Regions from separate parts of the Mesorhizobium sp. WSM4822 genome, predicted to be linked through region 3. Evidence: riboswitches for the same ligand, from Rfam matches in the RefSeq annotation. Region 3 holds a riboswitch; each other region holds the start of a gene.

Region 1 (3,271 bases), on a different contig from region 3:
CTCAAGAAGCCGGACCCGCAGTCGAATTGAAGTTCCCACCGGAGCTTTCGTGCCGGCAGCTGTTCCCGATAGGAATTTTTTCTTGACTCGGTGACCTCAGCTAAGGTACATATTCGTCCATGGTGCTGATTTGCGCCAGTGACCCGCCGCACAGGCGGGTTTTTCGTTTGATGCTCCGTCAGCCTACGCGCCGGCGAAGGCTCCGAAGAAACCCGTTAGCCCCAATTCGTTGCCCTTTGGCGTCAGGGCCGGCAATTGACAATCGCCGGGTTGAGTCCATCCTCTTCCACCATCTCTGAGGCGGAGATTCGGGGCACATGTGGGATTTTGAGATCGGCCGGTCGGTGTCCATCATGATGCGGACCTGGCCGTTCATCGTCTTTCGCATGATCGTCTATTTCGGCATCACGCTGGCCTACATTATGGCGACGGGCACCGGCGCCTCGGTCGGCTATGGCGTCGGCCATATCTCCACTGATCCCGACGGGCCCATGTCCTTTGCCCTGTGGGGCGGCGTGGTCGGGTTTGGCCTCGTCTCGATCGCTGTGTATTGGATCCGCGAATACATCCTCTATGTCGTCAAGGCCGGCCACATCGCCGTCATGGTTCATCTGATCGACGGCCGCGACATTCCCGGCGGTCAGGACCAGATCGCCTATGCCAGGGATATTGTGACCCAGCGTTTCGCCGAGGCCAACATCCTTTTCGTCGTCGACCAACTCGTCAAGGGCGCCATCCGCGCCATCACCGGCCTGCTCGGCGGCATCGCCGCCTTCCTGCCGATACCGGGCCTGAGCGGCCTGGTCTCCTTCATCAACACGGTGATCCGCCTGTCGCTGACCTATGTCGACGAGATCATCCTCGGCTACAACATCCGCATCAATTCAGCCTCGCCCTTCGAGACAGCGCGCCAGGGCGTCGTGCTCTATGCCCAGAACGGCAAGGTCATGGTCAAGAACGCCGTCTGGCTGGCGGTCATCATGTGGGGCGTGTCGTTCATCATCTTTCTGATGATGCTGGCGCCTGCCGGCGCCATTCTCTTCCTGATGCCTGGCCAGCTCGCCGGCTGGGCTTTTGTGCTCGCCATCGTCTTCGCCTGGGCATTCAAGGCGGCGTTCATTGAACCCTTCGCCATCGCCTGCTTGATGCAGGTCTATTTCAAGACCATTGCGGGCCAGGTGCCGGATCCGGCCTGGGACGCCCGGCTGGCCGAGGCGTCGTCGAAGTTCAGGGAGCTCAAGGACAAGGCGCTCGCCTCCTTCGGCGGTTCGCGCTGGGGTACGGCCGGCGCCACACCCTGATCGGCTGGGCGGATGGTGTCTGGTGAGGCAGGAACGGTGTTGAGGCGCGCCACGGTGGATTTGAGCTGTGTCTCGCCTTGCCCGGAAAAAGTCTCGCTCATGATCAGCTCCGGCAGCGGCAGCCGCCGTCCCCAGCCATGCGTTTCAAGGTCCGGTTTGGGAGCGAACTCGGAAACACGGCCGACGCAGAGATAGGCGATCGGCGTTACGTGATCCGGAATGGCCAACAGCCGCTTCAGCGCCTCAGCCTCGATGATGCTCACCCAGCCGACACCGACGCCCTCGGCACGCGCGGCCAGCCAGAAATTCTGCACCGCGCAGACGGTGCTGTAGAGATCCATCTCCGGATTGTGCCAGCGTCCCAGCGGCGAACCCTTCGAGCGCTGCCTATCGCAGGTGATGCAGATGTTGAGTGCGCTCTCGCAGATGCCTTCCAGCTTGAGCTTGCGATACAGCGCCTGTTTTTCCGCCTCGATCGCCGGCAGTTCTTGTTCGCGCGCGGCCAGGAACAGGTCACGCACCTCCGCCCGTCGCTCGCTGTCACGAATGACAATGAAATTCCATGGCTGCATGAAGCCGACCGATGGCGCGTGATGGGCAGCAAGCAGCAGCCGCGCCAGCACGTCGTCATCGATCGCGGTGGGCAGGAAATGGCTGCGCACGTCGCGCCGCGTAAACATGGCGCGATAGACCGCATCGCGCGCATCCTGGTCAAATCCGTCGTCAATGGCAGCGGTCATATGTTCCGGCATCGCTTGTCCCCTTGCGATTGCAGATTCAAAACTGTCAGAGCGTACTTTGTGCGTCCAAATGGACACACGTCGCTCTGATGTCGTCCGCCTGACCATTCGGATGACGATGCCTGCCAGGCCGGTCTTCTGGCTTGGGATCAACCCGCGTCCGGTGCCTTCCCGTCATCGACAGTGGCATTTACCGGCGCGGTCCCCCTCACAGCGTTGGGCACGCCACGGAATTCAACCGTGTTCCCGATTCTCCCGCTTGCGGCGGGCACCAGGCAGTACCAGGGACCTTACGCCGAAGCGCCGGCGAGGCCAATGCCTGCGGCGACGCGAATGGACGCAGTCGATTTTCCCCAGCGATCAAGCAGCAATGCATGGCCATAGCGGCGCCGGGGCACTAGATAGGGAGCATGACCACCCGTCTCTACACCCATCCGATCTTCCTCGAGCATCTCACGCCGCCCGGACATCCCGAGCGGCCCGACCGCTTGCGTGCCATCGAGAGCGTGCTCGATGAGGAAGCCTTTGCCGGGCTCGATCGTATCCAGGCGTCGGAAGGCGACGAGGCCACCATCCTCTACGCGCATCCCGCCGATTTCGTCGCCCGCGTGCGCGCCGCCATTCCCGACGAGGGGATTGCCCGCATCGATGCCGACACCACTGCCAGTCCGAAGAGCTGGCAAGCGGCGATCACCGCGATCGGCGCCGCCAACGCCGCCGTCGATGACGTCTTTTCGGGCCGCGCCGACAACGTCTTCGTCGCCGCCCGGCCGCCCGGCCATCATGCCGAAAAGACCACCGCCATGGGCTTCTGCCTGTTCAACACGGCGGCGATCGCGGCGCGCTATGCGCAGAAGAAACACGGTGTCGAGCGCGTTGCCATCGTCGACTGGGACGTGCATCACGGCAATGGCACGCAGGACATTTTCTGGGACGATCCGTCGGTGCTCTATTGCTCGACACACCAGATGCCGCTTTATCCCGGCACCGGAGCGAAGAACGAAACGGGCGCCGGCAACATCGTCAACGCGCCGCTGGCGCCGCAGACTGGCAGCGAGGTGTTTCGCGATGCCTTCCTGTCGCGCGTCCTGCCCGCGCTCGACAATTTCGCGCCCGACCTGATTATCATTTCGGCGGGGTTCGACGCGCACCACCGCGATCCGCTGGCCGAGATCAATCTGACCGAGGATGATTTCGATTGGGCGACCGGCCAGCTGATGCAGCGCGCGG
Region 2 (3,271 bases), on a different contig from region 3:
GGGTTCGTAGTAGCCAGCTTTGGGCACGGCGACCGGTTCGACGAAAGGCGCATCCTGTCCCGCCAGCCGCGCCAATCTCCGCACCAGCGCGCTCATATTCGCCGGGCCGCCCTCGCGGAAATAGTCGAGCAGGCCGTCCAACTCTTCGCGCGGCAGCGTCGAGGCTTCGATCAGGCGCAAATCCTCGTCGCGGCATTCGCCGGGCAGCAGCGCCAGTTTTATGCCGCGTTCGCGGGCAGTCGAGGCGAGCTGGTCGCAGCCGTAGCGCCACCAGTCGTAGCCGCCGAGGATGCGCACCAGGATGATCTTGGCGTGGCGGGCGACGCTGTCGACCCAGAGGTCGACGGACATCGGATGGCGCAGGTCACGCAGTGCGGCCAGCCGCATCGAGGGCAGGCGGCCGGCATCGGCCTTCCAGGCTGCCGCCAGTCCGGCGAGGTCGCTGTCGGTGAAGGACAGGGCCACGATATCCGCCGGCGTCTGCCGCAGATCGACCGGCTCGGCGAGGTCGTCGAGCGAGGCGGATGTCGTGGTGAGGATGTGCATCGCGACCCGTGTCCGAAATCAGCCGGCGAGTATACGCTCGATCGCCGGGCGGTTCAGCCCCTTCAGGCCGATGACGACGAGGCGCGAGCGGCGGTCGTCCTGCGCGGTCCAGGCGCGGTCATAGTAATGATTGACGCGCGGCCCGACGGCCTGCAGCAAGAGCCGCATCGGCTTGCCGCCGACTTCGACGAAGCCTTTTACGCGCAGCACGTTCTCTTCTTCTGCGACGGTGGCGACGCGCTTTGCCAGCTCGTCCGGATTGGCGATCGAGGCAATGTCGACGATGAAGGTGTCGAAGTCGTCATGCTCGTGGTCGAACGCGCCGTCATGATGGGACTTGCGGTTCTCGATGTCGTCCTCGACGGCGAGACCGAGCCCGAGCAGCACCGAGGGATCGACCTTGCCATGCGATGTCGGCACGATCTTCACCGCGCGGGCGGAGTGTTCGCCAATGATGGTATTGGCGCGGGCGGTGCCGGCGGCGTCCATCAGGTCGCTCTTCGACAGGATGATCAGGTCGGCGCAGGCGATCTGATCCTCGAACAGTTCTTCCACCGGGTCGTCGTGGTCGAGCGTCTCGTCCCCGGCGCGCTGCGCCTGCAGGGCATCCATGTCGTTGGCGACGCGGCCTTCGGCCAAGGCCGGCCCGTCGACCACGGCAATGACGCCATCGACAGTCACCCGGCTTTTCACGCTCGGCCACTGAAAGGCCTGGACCAGCGGCTTGGGCAGCGCCAGGCCCGAAGTCTCGATCAGGATGTGGTCGACCCTCGGCGTCAGCGACAGGATCTTGTCAAGCGCCGGGACGAAATCATCGGCGACGGTGCAGCAGATGCAGCCATTGGCCAGTTCGACGATGTTTTCCTCCGGGCAGGTGTCGATGCCGCAGCCCTTGAGAATCTCGCCGTCGATGCCGATGTCGCCGAATTCGTTGACGATGATGGCAATGCGCTTGCCGCCGGCGTTTTCCAGGAGATGGCGGACCAGCGTCGTCTTGCCGGCGCCGAGGAAGCCGGTGACGACGGTGCAGGGAACGCGGGAGAGGTTCGCAGACGAATCTGGGGCAGTCATGGTCAGTCCTTCAGCAGGTCGAGGGGAGGGATGCGGGCAACGAGGCCGCGCTTCAGGCTATCGGGGCGGCCACGCCAGGGAATGAGACCGTCGGTCGAGGTGGCGAAAAGCTTGGCGCCCGTGACGAGGTCGGCGCCGCTGGTCTCGGTCAGGTCGCCAAAGACATAGCTCCAGCAGCCGTCGCGCAGGATGGCGGCGCTGAGGCGCCGCTTGCAATTGCCAAGGCATTCGACACTGCGGATGCGGATGTCGTCGCCGGATGCGGCGCGGCGCGTATCCTCCGCCAGCAATTCGCCGGCGCGGGGATGAGCGTCGGAGCCGGTCTCGTCGCGACAGGAGGCGCAGACGATGATGGTGACGCCGGCCAACGCATCATCATGGCCGGACGAAATATCCGCTGTGCCAGCCGAAAAACTGCTGTCGTGGTCCAAAGATCGGGCTCCTTGCCCGGAAACCCGCCGGGCGATCGGATTCTAAAGTCGCAGACGGCAGGTCTCCTGGCTCGCGGGTCATCGCCTTGGGTAGCCGCCTTCCCGGGAACTCCCAGTGGCTTTCGGCCTTGGCTCTTCGCTTACAGTTGCGGGGACAGCCGCGGATTTGGGATTTTGCCCCTCACCGCATTCCCTCTTAGCTCTTGCCGTTGCGGGCAAGAGACCATCTGAACCGGATTTAGGCTTTTGCGAGCGGCGGTGTCAACGCGAGCTTACGACATGGCGATGTCGGCCAGCGCCGGACCCAAATCGCCGGCCTGGGTCACTTCCATGCGCTCTAGGCCAAGCCAGCCCTGCATCTGCTTCAATTCCTCTAACAGTTCTGCAGCGGTTTCAGGCGGCGCACCCGGCTCGGCATAGGCCGCATGGACCCGCAGTATACTGGCCGGACGGTCGGCCTTGAGGTCGACGCGTGCCACGATCCTGTCGCCGAGCAGGAACGGCAGGACATAATAGCCGTATTGCCGCTTGTCGGCCGGCGTGTAGATCTCGATGCGGTAATGGAAATCGAACAGCCGCTCGGTGCGCGATCGTTCGAAGACAACCGGATCGAAGGGCGCCAGCAGGGCGCGGGCCCCGATTTTGCGCGGCAGGCGGGCGTCCCGGTGAAGATAGGCCGGCTTGTCCCAGCCTTCGACACGCACCGGCAGCAACTCGCCGGTTTCAACCAGTTCCTCCAGCCGGCCTTTCATGTCGGCCGGCGACAGGCGGAAATAATCGCGCAAATCGCCTGAAGTCGCCACGCCGTGGGCGCGGGCGGAAATGCGCAGCAATTCGCGGTGCGCGTCCTCAGGCGTCGGCACTGGGAGGTCGAGGATCGCCTGCGGCAGCACGCGCTCGGGCAGATCATAGAAGCGCTCGAACCCGCGACGATGCGCCGTGGTGATGCGGCCTGCCCAGAACAGCCATTCGAATGCGTGCTTGGCATGGCTCCAGCCCCACCAGCCACCCGAGCCTTTCTGGCCTTCGAGCGCGGAAGCGGCAATCGGGCCGCGCTCGGCGACCTGGCGGTAAATCTCTTCGATATAGGCGGCGTGCTCGCGGCCCCATTTGGCGAGGCCCAGATACATTTCGTCGCCGCGCTCGGCGCGCTGCATGCGCCAGCGCATCAGCGGGTAGGTCTCGACCGGCAGGAAGGACGCCTCGTGCGCCCAGTATTCGAA
Region 3 (3,271 bases):
GAAGCGCTCGTTCTTGACCGCGTCCGTCTCTTTCATGGCCGGATGGACCTTCAGGAAATCGAGCAGCTTCTTGTAGCCGCCGCCACCCTGGTAATCGAGCAGGATGAGGAATTGCGGATTGCGCGACGCCACCGTTTCCCAGTCCGTGTTGCCCCAGCTGGTGTCCATGTCGGCCATGATGTTGTCGCCGCCGGCGGCTGATATCATGGCGCTGGGGATGGCGAACTTGCCTGCTGTGAACGGTTTGTCCTCGCCGGAATCATAGAGAAACACTCGCGTACCCTTGCCGTTGCCGACCTTGGCGGTGATGTCGGCGAGCTGCTTCTTCCAGCCGGAGACAAGCTTCTCCGCCTCGGCCTCCTTGCCGAAGATCTTGCCCAGCTTTTCGACGTCGCCATAGAGCAGGTCCATCGAGGCGGCTGGGCGGCTCTTGTCGAGATGCACGCAGCTTTCCGTCAGCACCAGCGTCTTGATGCCGTGCGGAGCAAGCGTATCGGGTGTCACCTCGCCGCCCGGCTTCATGCCATAATACCAGCCGGCGAAGAAGAAATCCGGCTCGACCGCGACGAGGTTTTCGAGCGTCGGATATTTCGGCGCCAGTTCCGGGATCGAACCCTGCTCGGCCTTGAATTCGGGACCCACCTTGTACCATCCGGTGATGCCGGTCAGGCCGACGATCGACGGCTGCAGTTTCAGCGCGAAAGCCATCTCGGCCATGTTGAGATCCTGGATGACGGCGCGCTTCGGCGGCGCATCGAAGGTCAGCGGCTTGCCGCAGCTGTCGACCGTGACCGGGAAGGCCAGGGCTGTCGAGGCCAGCAGCGAGAAGACAAGCGAAAAGGCCAGGCGTTTCACGGATTTGCTCCTTGTGGATGGGATTGGGTCGACTACGAAATGGCTTCAATCACGACGGCGGCGCGGCACGGTTCGGCACATCGAACACCGTCAGTTCGCGGTCTTCGGTCGGATGGCGCAGACGCAGCACATCGATGCCGAAAATCTCGCGGATCAGCTTTTGGGTCAGCGCTTCGCGCGGTGCGGCGAGCGCTTGCAGACGGGCATGGTTCATCACCGCCACCCTGGTGGCGAACGGTGCCACCAGCGCCAGATCGTGCAGCACCGCGATCACCGTCATCTCGAAGCCTGCCACGAGGTCGAGCAGTTCGCCGCGGGCGCGCGGGTCGAGATGGTTGGTCGGCTCGTCGAGGAACAGGATTTTTGGCTGCTGGGCGATGGCGCGCGCAAGTTGGGCGCGCTGGCGCTCGCCGCCCGACAGCGAGCCGATGGTGCGGCCAAATAGCGGCAGCAGGCCGGTCCGACGCAGTGCATCGACGACGATCTCGCGCTCCTCGCTCCTGCGCCGCAGCCCGGCGTGCGGAACCCGGCCAAGCTCGACATAGTCGATCACCGCCAGCCGCGGATCGGGCTGGTCGGTCTGGCCGACCACGGCAATGTGCAGCGCCCGTTCGGCGGCTGAAATCCTGTCCAGGAGGCGCCCGCCGAGCTTCACCTCGCCGGAGCTCGGACGCAGCATGCCCGACAGCATGCGCAGCAGCGTCGTCTTGCCGGCGCCGTTGGGACCGATGATGGCAAGGCGATCGCCGGCGGCCACCGAGAAGCTGACCGCCTGAACCAGATCCCGCCCATTCGCCGTGACGCAGAGGTCACGGGCTTCGAGAAGCGCTACGGTCATCGGCTGCTGCCCGCCGGCTTGCCGGGACGGCAAAGCGTATATACGACGATGCGATGGATGGAGCCGTCCAACTTTCCGTCACTTTCCAAAACTGGCGACGGAAGGAAGCTGGCGAACCGGCCGACAAGACCGGGATTCGCGTTTCCTCCCGGCACACCCCGTCCGGTCAACTCAGTGATGGCAGGTCTCCTGGCTCACGGGTCGTTGCGCCATCCAGCCTTCCCAGCCTTGCCGGCCAGTGGCATTCACGGATTTTGCTCGCCGCTTACAGTTGCGGGGGCAGCCACGGTCTCGACCTGAGCAGGCCTCACCGTGTTCCCTTTTCACCCCTCGCCTTTCGACTCGGGGACCATCACCGCTTCAGCGTAGATTTGCGCCGATCGCTTCGCAATGGATTTCTCGGACGGAGTGGTGGGCCAGCTAAGGGAAACAGGCATCGCATGCTCTCTTTATGTAATAATATAACATACCTAAGAGATGACGCCGGTCGCTGTCAAGCGAAAGCTCATGGGGCGGTTGGCCGGATGGCGACCGGCGTCGGCGCAGATTGCACGGGATGCGCAATTTCGATCAAACTGGCCTTGGGGAAAGGCGCCAAGATGATCCGGCCAATGCGAGGAGCAAAATGAACCCGACCGAGAAAGCGCTGTGGTTCGTCGAAAGCCATCTGCCGGAGGCGATCTCGCTTGATGATGTCGCGCAAAGCAGCGGCGTGTCGCGTTTTCATGTGACGCGCGCCTTCGGCGCCGCCACCGGCCGGTCGGTGATGGGCTACATGCGCTCACGCCGGCTGACCGAGGCGGCGCGCAAGCTGGCGGGCGGGGCGCCCGACATCCTCGCCGTCGCGCTCGACGCCGGCTACAACTCGCATGAGGCGTTCACTCGTGCCTTCCGCGATCAGTTCGGCACCACGCCGGAACTGGTGCGCGCGCAGGGCACACTCGACAAGCTCGACCTCGTGGAGCCGATCCTGATGGACCAGTCCCTCCTCACCAATCTCGAACCGCCGCGTTTCGAGACCAGCCGGCCGTTCCTGATCGCCGGCCTCGGCGAACGCTACAGCTGCGAAACCAGCGCCGCCATTCCGATGCAATGGCAGCGCTTCGGCCCCTATATCGGCAACATCCCGGGCGAGACCGGCAACGTCGCCTATGGCGTCTGCGTCAACGGCGACGATGCCGGCAATTTCGACTACATCGCCGGCGTCGAAGTGTCTGACTTCTCCGACCTGCCCAGGGACTTCTACCGGGTGCGGGTGCCGGCGCAGAAATATGCGGTCTTTGCCCACCGCGAACACATCTCGACCATCCGCCGGACGGTCAACACGATCTGGAACAAATGGCTGCCGGCCTCCGGGCATGAGATCGCGGACGCGCCGGAATTCGAACGCTACGGCCCCGAATTCGACCCGCGCAGCGGCAAGGGCGGGCTGGAGATCTGGATACCGGTGAAGGCGTAGTCGGTCAGGCCATCGGCAACGCCGGCCAGCGATCGGCGATCCGGCCGCCGGAAAACACCGCGATCGACCCGAACTGCTGCAGCACGGCTTCGCTCTGCGTCGGCCTTAGAAACGCGTAG

Evidence for each region. Region 3 has a riboswitch for cobalamin ahead of AC0L3E_RS30920 (ABC transporter ATP-binding protein). Riboswitches for the same ligand answer to the same signal wherever they lie in the genome.
Region 1: it holds a riboswitch for cobalamin, as region 3 does, so the genes downstream of both, bluB (5,6-dimethylbenzimidazole synthase) here and AC0L3E_RS30920 (ABC transporter ATP-binding protein) in region 3, are expected to answer to the same signal.
Region 2: it holds a riboswitch for cobalamin, as region 3 does, so the genes downstream of both, AC0L3E_RS13250 (DUF1636 family protein) here and AC0L3E_RS30920 (ABC transporter ATP-binding protein) in region 3, are expected to answer to the same signal.

Annotation. Positions count from the first base shown of each region.
Region 1 is NZ_JBVVQM010000004.1:119,894-123,164, forward strand. Features, by position in the region: gene AC0L3E_RS11305 (TetR/AcrR family transcriptional regulator) at 1-30, shown strand, start outside; gene AC0L3E_RS11310 (hypothetical protein) at 318-1,301, shown strand; partial or broken gene bluB (5,6-dimethylbenzimidazole synthase) at 1,424-2,149, opposite strand; cobalamin riboswitch at 2,153-2,332, opposite strand; gene AC0L3E_RS11320 (histone deacetylase family protein) at 2,452-3,271, shown strand, end outside.
Region 2 is NZ_JBVVQM010000005.1:33,335-36,605, reverse strand. Features, by position in the region: gene cobN (cobaltochelatase subunit CobN) at 1-546, opposite strand, end outside; gene cobW (cobalamin biosynthesis protein CobW) at 565-1,617, opposite strand; gene AC0L3E_RS13250 (DUF1636 family protein) at 1,620-2,048, opposite strand; cobalamin riboswitch at 2,088-2,291, opposite strand; gene AC0L3E_RS13245 (winged helix-turn-helix domain-containing protein) at 2,321-3,271, opposite strand, start outside.
Region 3 is NZ_JBVVQM010000018.1:75,643-78,913, forward strand. Features, by position in the region: gene AC0L3E_RS30915 (ABC transporter substrate-binding protein) at 1-855, opposite strand, end outside; gene AC0L3E_RS30920 (ABC transporter ATP-binding protein) at 905-1,693, opposite strand; cobalamin riboswitch at 1,856-2,062, opposite strand; gene AC0L3E_RS30925 (AraC family transcriptional regulator) at 2,319-3,152, shown strand; gene AC0L3E_RS30930 (DSD1 family PLP-dependent enzyme) at 3,157-3,271, opposite strand, start outside.